2 regions of the Planomonospora sp. ID91781 genome follow, and region 1 is predicted to be linked to the other one. Evidence: riboswitches for the same ligand, from Rfam matches in the RefSeq annotation. Region 1 holds a riboswitch; the other holds the start of a gene.

The links. A riboswitch is a leader RNA that binds a small molecule or an ion and turns the genes downstream of it on or off. The one in region 1 is predicted to bind cyclic di-AMP.
Region 2: it holds a riboswitch for cyclic di-AMP, as region 1 does, so the genes downstream of both, HS048_RS21370 (IucA/IucC family C-terminal-domain containing protein) here and HS048_RS16500 (CHAP domain-containing protein) in region 1, are expected to answer to the same signal.

The regions. Positions count from the first base shown of each region.
Region 1 covers NZ_JABTEY010000001.1:3,638,053-3,643,856, reverse strand. Annotated here, with positions in the region: gene HS048_RS16515 (DUF6716 putative glycosyltransferase) at 1-118, opposite strand, end outside; gene HS048_RS16510 (hypothetical protein) at 130-1,107, opposite strand; gene HS048_RS16505 (aldo/keto reductase) at 1,312-2,139, shown strand; cyclic di-AMP (ydaO/yuaA leader) riboswitch at 2,334-2,469, shown strand; gene HS048_RS16500 (CHAP domain-containing protein) at 2,489-3,298, shown strand; gene HS048_RS16495 (ABC transporter substrate-binding protein) at 3,724-5,076, shown strand; gene HS048_RS16490 (carbohydrate ABC transporter permease) at 5,161-5,804, shown strand, end outside.
Region 2 covers NZ_JABTEY010000002.1:461,863-467,666, reverse strand. Annotated here, with positions in the region: gene HS048_RS21375 (CHAP domain-containing protein) at 1-745, opposite strand, end outside; cyclic di-AMP (ydaO/yuaA leader) riboswitch at 1,352-1,506, shown strand; gene HS048_RS21370 (IucA/IucC family C-terminal-domain containing protein) at 1,709-2,509, shown strand; gene HS048_RS21365 (F510_1955 family glycosylhydrolase) at 2,597-3,481, opposite strand; gene HS048_RS21360 (M56 family metallopeptidase) at 3,532-4,482, opposite strand; gene HS048_RS21355 (BlaI/MecI/CopY family transcriptional regulator) at 4,479-4,847, opposite strand; gene HS048_RS21350 (DUF4396 domain-containing protein) at 5,206-5,757, shown strand; gene HS048_RS21345 (TetR/AcrR family transcriptional regulator) at 5,791-5,804, shown strand, end outside.

The sequences.
Region 1 (5,804 bases):
TCTGGGCGGGGGACGGCGTGATGGGCGTGCGGACCACCGCCAGCTCCGTCGTGCAGCCTGCGGGGAGGCCGGCGAGCAGGCAGGCCGCCCACTTCAGGTAGGAATCCGAGTCGGCCACGGCCAGGACCTTCAACGAACCGCTCCAGTGTCGTGATGGGCGAACATCGAAAGGTGGGAGCGGAGCGACGGCGCCGCCCGGGAGGTCCACCACTCGTCGGGGACCCGCACCGTCTCCACGGTCACGCCCCGCGCCGAGAGCAGGACCCGCAGGGAGGTGACCGCGGTGGAGGGCAGGCTCAGCACCCGCTGCTCCGCGGCCAGCCCGCGCAGGGTCATCTCGGCGGGGCCCCCGCCGTCGTAGACGGTGATCCCGGGCTGCCGCCCGACCCGGGCGAGGTCGTCGGGGTCCTCCCGCCGGTGCGGGAAGTAGGCGACCGGCCCGGCCGAGCCGAGCCCGGACAGCCAGGTGAAGTAGCGCTCGCGGTGGATCAGGCCGTTGCGGACCAGCGAGGTGCCCAGCACGACGGTGCGCTCCCGCGGGCCGGGGCCGTGCAGCGGCTGGCCGCGCAGCCAGGTGAAGTCGTGGGCCACCAGCTCCGCTCCGGTGCTCCGTACGGCCGCGGCCAGCTCGTCCGGGACGGGCAGCGCGGTGAAGACCGTCAGCCGGCCGGACCGGGCGGCGGCGCGGAGCCGGAGGGCTGCGGCCGTGCCCAGTGCCGCCCGGAGCGCGGAGCGCAGCGCCCCGCCGGCGGCGCGGGCCCGCAGCAGCGGCGTGCCCGGCCGCCGGGTGAGCAGTTCCAGGAGCCTGACGGTGGCCAGCCCGTCGTCGACGATCACGACCCGGCGCGGGAAGGCGGTGAGCCAGGCCAGCTGGACCCGGCCGGAGAAGGCGTCGCCCACCACCCAGGCGGCGCCGCGCTCCGGGCGCGGCATGTCCGGCTCCGGTCCGGCCAGCTCCAGCCCGTCCGGCAGGCCGAGCCGGTGCAGCTCCCGGCGGGTGACGGCGAGCGGGCGCAGCCCCGCCCGGGACACGACCCGGGTCCGGGTGCCCAGCAGTCCCGCGTGGTGGGCCTCCACCGCGCAGAGCATCTGCAGCGGGGACTCCACCCAGGCTACGGCCGAACACTGATCCCGCGCGTGGTCTCGACCGTCCTGCTCCACGCCGGGCGATGACCCGTTCACGACCGCCCCAACGTAACGCGGCGGTCTTACGGGACCGGGAACCCCGGGTGAACAGCCGACCACGCCCAGCGAGAGGTAAAGCACCGTTCCAACCGGTTCGTCCGGGTATGGATGGGAGATCATGAATGCATGGAATTCGTGACTCTCAACAACGGCGTCCGCATGCCCCGGCTCGGTTTCGGCGTCTGGCAGGTGCCCGACGACGAGGCGGCCACCGCCGTGGCCACCGCCCTCGAGGCCGGCTACCGGAGCATCGACACCGCCGCGCTGTACCGCAACGAGGAGGGCGTGGGCCGGGCCCTGCGCGCCTCCGGCGTGCCACGCGAGGAGGTGTTCGTCACGTCCAAGCTCTGGAACGACGCCCACGGCTACGACGCGGCGCTGCGCGCGTTCGACGCGAGCCTGGAACGGCTCGGCCTGGACTACCTCGACCTCTACCTGATCCACTGGCCGGTCCCGGCGCAGGACCTGTACCCGGAGGCCTGGCGGGCGCTGGAGAAGCTGTACGCCGACGGCCGGGTGCGGGCCGTGGGGGTCAGCAACTTCACGGTGGAGCACCTGGAGCGCGTGCTCCAGGAGGGGAGCGTCGTCCCGGCCGTCAACCAGATCGAGCTGCACCCGCAGCTCCCCCAGGCCGAGCTGCGCGGCCACCACGCCGGGCACGGCATCGTCACGGAGGCGTGGAGCCCGCTCGGCCAGGGCCGGGGGCTGCTGGAGGAGCCGGTGCTGGCCGAGGTCGCGGCCCGGCACGGGGTCACCCCGGCCCAGGCGGTGCTCCGCTGGCACCTGCGGCTGGGCAACGTGGTGATCCCCAAGTCGGTCACGCCCTCGCGGATCGCCGAGAACCTCGACGTGTTCGGGTTCGAGCTGGACGACGAGGACATGGCGGCGATCGCCTCGCTGGACGCGGGCCGGCGCCTCGGCCCGGACCCCGCGACGTTCAACCAGGTGAGCTGAGCACCGCTCGGCGACCGTTCGAGGGCCGCCGTTCCCGGGCAGGGCTCGCCGACGGGCGAGCCCTGCCCGGTTTTTCGCATTTATCAATATTTTCCCCGATCGATACCCTGCTCCGGCTTCCCGCCCGCACCCCCATCCCGCCTTGACCGGACTTTGCCGGGACGTGACTCAACCCGCCCGGCCTCCTCCCGATGAGGTCATGGACGCCGAATCCGCGACCCCGCGGAACCGGGGACCCACCTCCCCTGGGGTGAATCAGCGCCCGCGCGCTGTAGGGCACTTCCTGGCCCGAACCCGTCAGCTAACCCGGTAGGCGGCACGGAAGCCGAGCAAGGAGTCGAACCCCCGCATGGGCAAGCACCGCCGTACCTCCCCCGTGAAGCGCACTTCCCCGGTGAAGCACCGCCGCACCTCCCCCGCGAAGACCGGCGGCTCCTCCACCGCCTCCCCCGCCTCCACGAGGGGGCGCCGCCTGACCCACGCCCTGCTGGGCGCGTCGGTCACCCTCGCGGGCGGCGCCGTGGCGAGCCCTCCGGCCCACGCCGAGGCCCCCCTCCGGGCGTCGGCCGGCGCCCTCACCGCGGCCGCCGGGATCTCCGGGGGCCTGCCCGCCTCCGCCGCGTCCGCCAGGACCCCCCTGCAGCTCATCGCCGACGGGCTGCCCCGGGTCTCGGCCGAGGATGTGCTCTCCATCGCCGAGGGCCAGATCGGCGTCAAGGAGAACGACCGGGGCGGCGGCACCAGGTTCCACCGGTGGTACATGGACTCCTACCGCGCCGCGGAGACCGTCGAGCGCGACGGCGGCGCGATCCGCGGCTACGCCAACGCGCCCTGGTGCGCGATGTTCGTCTCCTGGGTCGGCGAGCAGGCGGGCATCCGGCCGGTCTTCGGCTGGGACGCCTACACCGTGACCTACGCCCAGTGGTTCCGGGCCAACGGCCACTGGGGCACCACCGCCAAGCCCGGCGCGGTCGTCTTCTTCGACTGGAAGCGGGGCGACAGCCTCTACGGCATCGACCACGTCGGCCTGGTCGAGGAGGACAACGGCGATGGGACCATCACCACGATCGAGGGCAACACCGGCAACGGCAAGGTCGAGCGGCGCGTCCGCCCCAAGGCCGAGGTCGTCGGCTACGGCTACCCGGTCTACCGGGGCTGATCCGCGCCGGACGGCGCTCCGGAGGGGTACGGCCCGGCGGGCCGTACCCCTTTTCCTGCCGCCGGGCACGGACCCCGCTCCGGCGGCCGGCTCCACCCTCCGGGACCGGGGTTCCGCCGTCCGCGAACGGAGGGTTCTCCCCTCCCTGCTCCGGAAGGGGCGGGACACATGTTCGCGTGATGGGAGCGCTCCCAACAGCCTATCTGAGGCTTATCTCCCGATAAACCGCTATATGTCCTAGGTTTAAGTCCGAGATGTAACGGTTGAGTTTCGGCATATTGACGTTCCGGTTGCCTATCGTCCACTCTTCGTGGGAGCGCTCCCAAAGCATGTTGCAGAGCAGCCAGCCTCGGTCCGGGTTTGTCGGGGACCGGCCGCGGCTGCACCTCCCACCGATTCGGGCGACCACCTGAGAGGGGTCCGGAATGTTGAACACCAAGCGGCAGGGCAAGCTCGCCGCAGTAGCGGTCATGGCGGCCACCGCCCTTGCGATCACGTCCTGCGGTTCGAGCGAGCCCACGCCCGCCGCCGGCGGCGACGGCGCGTCCTCGGCCGCGGCCGCGCCGGTCACCATCACCGTCCACACCTTCGGCGGCGGCGAGAACTTCGGTTACGACGAAGCCGTCAAGAAGTGGAACGCCGAGCACCCGAACATCCAGGTCAAGTACCAGAACCTGACCGACCGGTTCGAGGACGTCTTCCTCCCGCAGCTGCTGCAGAAGCTGCAGGCCGGCAGCGGCGCCGCCGACATCGTCGGCATCGACGAGGGCGCGATGGGCCTGATGAAGGCCCGCCCGCAGTTCTTCGCCGACCTCGGTCAGTTCGGCCTGGAGAACCGCAAGGCCGACTTCCCCGCGGCCAAGTGGGAGAACGGCGTCAACAAGGACGGCAAGCTCTTCGCGCTGGGCACCGACATCGGCGGCATGACCATGTGCTACCGCAAGGACCTGTTCGAGAAGGCGGGTCTGCCGACCGAGCGCGAGGAAGTCGGCAAGCTCTGGCCGGACTGGGCCGCCTTCATGGAGGCCGGCAAGAAGTTCCAGGCCGCCAACCCCGGCAAGGGCGACCCCAAGTTCCTCGACGGCCCGAACACCCTCTACAACGTGGTGCTCTCGCAGGAGGGGCCGAAGAACGGCAACATCGCCTACTTCGACACCAACAACCAGCTCGTCATCGACAAGAACCCGGCCGTCAAGACCGCGTTCGACACGGTGAAGTCCTTCAGCGAGGCCGGCCTGACCGCCAAGCTCGCCTCGTTCACCCCCGAGTGGAACGCCGCCATCAAGAAGGGCGGCTTCGCCACCATGGGCTGCCCGGCCTGGATGCTGGGCGTGGTCTCCGGCGCGGCCGGTGAGGAGAACAAGGGCAAGTGGGACGTGGCCTCGGTCCCCGGCGGCGCTGGCAACTGGGGTGGCTCCTACCTCGCGATCCCCGCGCAGAGCAAGCACCAGAAGGAGGCCGCTGAGGTCCTGAACTACCTCACCGGCAAGGAGGGCCACATCGCGGCCTTCAAGGAGGCCGCGGCCTTCCCGAGCTCCCTGCCCGCGCAGCAGGACCCGGCCGTCGCCGACCTGAAGAACGAGTTCTTCAACGACGCGCCGACCGGCCAGATCTTCGGCGCCTCGGTCAAGGACCTGCTCCCGCTCTTCCTGGGTGAGAAGCACGCCCAGGTGAAGACCGCGGCGGAGAAGGTCCTGGAGGGCATGGACAAGGGCTCGATCCCCTACGCCGAGGCCTGGACCAAGTTCGTCGAGGCCGGCACCAAGGCAGCGGGCTGATCCCCCTCCCGTTCGGCACGGGCCCGGCGGCGGCTACCCCCGCCGCCGGGCCCGTCGCCTGCCCTTGAGCTGAAAGGCTGACCGATGACCCTCAACGTCGACACCCCCGCTCCGGCGCGGCGGGAAGGCCCCCGCCGGTCTTCCGGGCCCCGGAACCCGGGACGCGGCGGCAGGGGACTCGCCCGGTTCGACCTCCGGGCGACCCCGTACTTCCTCGTCTCCCCCTACTTCCTGCTCTTCGCCGTCTTCGGCCTCTTCCCGCTCGGCTACACCGCCTGGGTGTCCCTGCACGACTGGGAGCTCGCCGGGGACAAGACCTTCACCGGACTCGACAACTACACCGAGCTGATCGCCGACGGAGCCTTCTGGAACGCGGTGCTCAACACGGTCGGGATCTTCGTCATCGCGACGATCCCGCAGCTGGTCCTGGCGCTGATGCTCGCCAACGCGCTCAACAAGCGCATCCGGGGCCGGCTCTTCTTCCGCCTCGGCATCCTGCTCCCCCTGGTGACCTCCGTCGTCGCGGTCGCCGTGGTCTTCACCCAACTCTACGGGCGCGACTACGGCATGATCAACTGGTTCCTCAGCCTGTTCGGCGTAGAGGCCATCGAATGGCAGAACCAGAGCTGGAGCGCGTGGATCGCGATCGCCACGATGATCGACTGGCGCTGGACCGGCTACAACGCGATCATCCTGCTGGCCGCCATGCAGACGATCCCCAAGGACCT
Region 2 (5,804 bases), on a different contig from region 1:
CCAGGCCGACGTGGTCGATGGCCGAGATGTTCTTGGAGCCGCCCCAGTCGAAGAAGACGAGGTCGCCGACCTGCGGGGCGCGGTCGAAGCGGCCCTGCTTCTTGAACCACTGCGCGTGCCAGGGGGTGTAGGCGTAGATGCCCATCGCATCCTGCGCGCCGTGCTCGACGGCCACCCACGCCAGGAACATGTCGCACCAGGGGGCGGCGGCGAACCCCTTCTGCTTGGTGTACTTGTCGTACCACTTGCCGTAGAAGGACGTGCCGTCCGCGGCCTCGCCCTCGCCGACCTTGCTGAGGGCGGTGGCGATGAGCTGCTGGACCTTGGTGCCTGCGGTCAGCGGCGCGGCCGGTCCGGAAAGACCCTTTGCCTGGGACCGGTCCGGCATCTGCAGCTCTGGGAGCTGGTCCGGCGCCGCAAGCGCGTCGCTTCGGCCATCGGTGGTCAGGTTCTGATCGGGCGACTGGATGACCTCACTGCGCGGCTGGGCCGGTGCTGAGGTCTCGGGGGCCGGGGCCTGAGACGGCATCGTCCCCTGCTCGATCATCGCGATCTGGGCTTCGATCTCGGCGATCCGGGTCTGCATCTGCGAGAAGGGAGCCGCGCCGGAGTCGCTGTCGGTGATCGACGGGATGTCGGCTGCATGAGCCGTCCCAGCGGACAGGACGGTGAAGCTTGCCATGCCGGCGACGATCAGGCTGATGGACAGGCTCTGGCGGCCGAAGGCGTGCGACAGAACGGGCAACGGTACGTTCCTTTACTGACCTGCGCGGGGAAAGGGCTCTCATGACGCGGGACACGAAGCTCCTGCCGGTACGGCGTAAGCCACAGCCGCCCTCTCCGGCCACGCGTCAAGGCGTGGTCGTGCAGGAACAGCCCGGGGTCATCCTGTTGTCGCCTGGACATTCGACTACGGCAGATAGTTCCTGAGGAAAGTCAGGGATTCGATTCGCTGACCCCGATAGGAGGCGGGGAGTGGAGCTGCCGTCCCCCGGGGTGCGGGGCGGAATCCGCTGCAGGGCACCGCAGAGACAGTGGCGTGCATCATCGAAGCCGGTGTTCGTCCCGCACCCTTGCTGCAACCGTCATGAGCAGGCGGAGAGGCTCTCATGCGCAAGTGAAACCGCATCCAGGTGAGTGCGGGCGCGGCCGGGAACTGGGGCATCCGGATGGGCAAGACCTTGCGATCGTGCGGCCGGAAGATCTTACGGACAGCCCTGGCCAAGGTAGAGCTTTCGGACGTTATGTGACGTTTTATTCATCTTGCCGACACGCATCTACTACATCGCATCGTAACGTCTGATGATCTGCCTTCATCGGGAAGACGGCCCGCCTGCCGTCGGATCCCGCGCCGGCCCAGACGCCTCCGCCGGGGGAACCGGGGACCCATCGCGCGAACCCGCGGACCTTTCCACGAGCGCGCAGGGTGAATCCGTCCCGTCGGCGGTAGGGCGACTCTTGGCCCGAACCCGTCAGTTCGCCCGGTAGGCGGTCACGAAAAGGAGAGACGCGAGTGAAGCACGCCGGTTCCTCACCGCAGGCTGCGCCGTATGGGGCGCCTCATCGGGCGTCCGACCGTAAACAGCCGCTGGACGGCGATCACCTGACCGAGCCGCCGACGTGCCGCCCCGCTACGTCGGCCTGCTGTGTCGATGGCCCACAATGGTGCGCGGACAACGCCGTCCCTCATGCAAGGAGCTCCCCCGACGTGTCGCATCCACCTCCCGGCCCTGCAGCCGTGCTCACCGCGCTGGCCGGCTACGGCGAGCGCTACCGGCTGCAGGACGGCCTGGACGCGGGCGAGGACTGGGTCGCCGCCGACCGGCTGCTGGACCCCGCCTCCGAGGAGCTGACCCGGGTGCTCGAAGCCGAGCGGACCGCCAGCGGACAGGTGTCGGCGCACGCCACGGCGCTGACCGTGATGGCCGTCTACGCGGGCACGGTCACGGCTCCCGCCCTGCTGGCCTGGGCACTGTACGGTGAGGTGCTGGATGTGCGGCCGGACAACGTGGCGCTCCGGCTCGACGACCACCACGGGTTCGGCGCCGTCGCGCTGCGCCGCCCCCGGCTGGCCGAGACCTCACAGATGACCGCGGACGTACGGCTGAAGCTGCTGGTCGGCCAGGTGCTCGATGAGCACCTGTTCCCGCTCGCCGATGCGCTGCGGGTGCGCAGCCGCGCGGGCCAGCGCCAGCTGCACGGCGGAATCGCCCAGGGGTGCGCCGCGGCGTTCGGCGCCGCGAGCAGGACGCCCGGGGCCGACGTCGACCTGCTGCACCGTTCCCATGATGCCTTCCTCGCCGCCTGCCCGCCGGGGCTGGGCGGGCTGGGGGAGATGGTCCGGCTCTCCGAGGGCGGCAGGGAGGGCTTGTTCTACCTGCGCCGGACGTGCTGCCTGTTCTACACCGCCGTCCATGGAGAGAAGTGCGCCAGCTGCTGCCTGGACAGTGTCGAGGACCGCGTCTGCGCCTACCGCCGGGTCCTCGCCGGCGCGGCGAGCTCGCACTGATCCGGCCCCGGCCTCCGGCTGCGATCAGTGACGACGCGGCGCCCGCGGACGGAACGGGGGCGGTCGGAGAAGGTGCGGGCGTGCGGCTCAGCTGAGGGCGGGCCGGTAGACGACGGAGAAGCCGCGTCCTCCGTCCGTTGATTCCAGGACGGTCCCGTCCTGCAGCGCCGCAAGGAGACGCTGCCGGTCGACGGCGGTGAAAGCCGCGGCCTGGCCGGGCAGGCGGCCTGCGGCCTGCCACGTTGCGCCGCCGTCGGCGCTGGCGTGCACACGGCCATCGGCGCCGACCCCCACCAGGTCGTCTTTGCCGAGCGCGTCAAGGTGGGACAACAAAGGGGAGCCGGCGAGCCCGGCGAAGGTCAGGCCGCCGTCCTTGCTGACCTGCACTCCCTCGGAAGTGGTCGCGTGGACCCGGTTCGGCTCCTCCTCGTGAGCGGCCAAGTCGATCACTTGCAGCGCGGCTCCCGGCGCCCAGCCTTGGCCTTCATTGCCGCTGCGCCGCACCTGCCCGCTCTGGCTGTCGTAGGCGTACAGGGTCGTCCCCGCCGGTGCGATGGCGTGGAAGTCGGCGATGCCTGCCTGCGAGACCGTGCTCCAGGTGAGGCCGGCGTCCGTGGTGCGGATCAGGCCCAGGTGCGGGGAGCCGCCGGATGGGACGTCGTTCGCCGCGGGGTGCCCGCTGGCCAGGAAGGTCTTCGGCCCGATCACGATGAAGCCCATGTGATCCTGAACGCGATCGGCGACCCGCCGGGCAGTGTCGGTGGAACGGACCTGGAACAGGCCGTAGTGCCCGGCGATGTAGATCGTGCCGTCGGCCGGGTCGACCCCCAGCCCGTGAACGTGACCGATCCCAGGATCGGCGGCATCGGCGGTCTGCGTGGACGGCTGTGCGGCGCATGCCGTACCGGACAGCAGCGCGAGCGCCAGGACGGCGCCTGCGCGCACACGACGATGCCGGTCGATCGAGGCCATGGCATGATGCTACCGCCATCTACTATCCATCATCGTAGAAGGTGCGGTGTCTAGAAGATCGAAAGCGTATGGCAGTGGTGGGCCAGCAGCGACGCCACACCCGGGATCGCGGCCACGACCGCAGGACCGGCGAGCAGCAGAGCGACAGCGGCCAAGCCGGCCAGGCGCTCCTTGCGGCCGAGGGGAGCGGCCGGATTGAGCATGCGCTTGACCCGGGTCAGCGCCGTCTCGCCACCGGCACCCAGCATGAACGCCGGAGTCCTGCCGGTGGCCAGCCGTACCAGGGCGGCGGCGATGTGGATGCGCGGATGCTGGCGGGCAGCGACATCGTCGGCGAGCAACTCGACCAGCCGGGTGACCTCGGTGCGGGCCTGGGCGAACAGCGGCAGGCGGGGAAAGGCGACGAAGAAGGCTTCAGCGGCGGCCAGCACGAGATGGTGACGCCCCCGCAGATGGGCCCGCTCGTGGGCGAGCACGGCGGCGATCTGCTCGGGAGCCAGGGACTGCAGAGCCGCGGTCGTGATGACCGTCCTGCCCTGCCGTCCGGGCAGGCAGTAGGCCGCGGCCTCGTCGTGCTCCAGTACCACCGCTTCCAGATCACCGTCGTGGCGGCCGAGGATGTTCAACATGTCGGCGTGCCGCCGGCGTTCGCGCTGTGCACGGACGAGCACGGCCGCCCCGCAGTAGACCACCCTGCCTGCGACCAGAGCGGCACCGAACAAAGCGGCGCGGGCGCCCGTGGAGATGGCGGCTTCTCCATCGGTGAGCAGCTCCGCGCATGCCTCGAAGAACGCGGCCAGCCCATGCCCGACCACGGAGGCCGGAACCGCGGCGGCGAACGCCGCGAAGAGACCGGAGGCGACCACCGAGACGCACGCGGCCAGCCATACGGAGATCGCCAGTCGCGGAGCACGCTCGGCCCACGCGCCGCGGTCGAGCAGCCGGGGCAGCCAGGCCGCGGCGACGACGGCGTACGACGCCAGGATCACGGCGGCGATCATGCGCGGCCCTTGGTCGGATACACTTTGAGCGCGGCCTCGAGCGCTTCGGACTCCTCCGGGGACAGCCGCTCCAGGAAGTGCACCAGCGTGGCCGCCTGGTTGCCGCCGGAGGTGAGCGTGGCACGCATCAGCTCGGCGGTGTAGGCCTCCTTGCTGGCCACCGTCTCGTAGACATACGCCCGGCCGACCTGTTTACGGCGCAGCAGGCCCTTGGTGTGCAGTTTGTCCATCACCGTCATGACCGTCGTGTAAGCGATCTCCCGATCGCGGCGCAGATCGTCGAGCACATCCCTGACCGACGCAGGCCGGTGATACGACCACAGGCGATCCATGATCGCGGACTCCAGGTCTCCCAGACCACGCATCGTGTGCGTCTCCCCTCTGCCTGCGGATAGTTCAATGCTACCGGCCGTCGTAGGTGCCGGCAGGTGCTCGATCCTCCGCGGGAGAAGGCGGCCTGGGCGGAGCTGAGTGATCCGCTGCGGCGGCACCGGCCTGGCAGTGCGCTGCTTACGAACCCGGCGGCGCGATGATCACCGGCCATTGTCGACCCATCGCCGACCCTCCATAGTAGGTTCCCTGCTCGCCGGGATCCCGCCCCGGTCCGGCCATCGGCGGGCGGCGGATCCGCCGGTGGCGCCCCTCGGGGAAGATCGGCTTGCCCGATACCCCTATGGGGTATATCTTGAAGCGTGTCAGTCCTGATCGACGAAGGAGCTCACCATGTCGGAACCGACGCACCACTCAGGGCACGAGATGCACCACGGTCATGGGCAGCCGGAGGGACACCATGGACACGGGGGACACGACCACCACGCCCACGCGGGCCATGATCAGAAGACCACCTGGAAGATGGCCGCCTCGGCCACCCTGCACTGCCTCACCGGCTGCGCGATCGGCGAGGTCCTCGGCCTGGTGATCGGCACCGCCCTGGGTTGGTCCACCGCGCCCACCATCATCCTGGCCGTCGCCCTGGCCTTCTTCTTCGGTTACCTGCTCACCCTGATCCCGCTGCGCCGGGCCGGCGTGAACTGGGGCACCGCGATCAAGCTGGCGCTGGCCGCCGACACCGTCTCGATCATCGTCATGGAGATCGTCGACAACGGCGTCATGCTGGTGATCCCCGGCGCCATGGACGCCGGCCTGACCACCGGCCTGTTCTGGGGCGCCCTCGCCTTCGCCTTCCTGGTGGCCTTCCTCGTCACCACTCCGGTCAACAAGTGGATCATCGGCCGCGGCAAGGGGCACGCCGTCGTCCACGCCTACCGCCACTGATCCCCCGGCCGGCCGACGACGAGACGGAGACCCATGGACGGACTCGA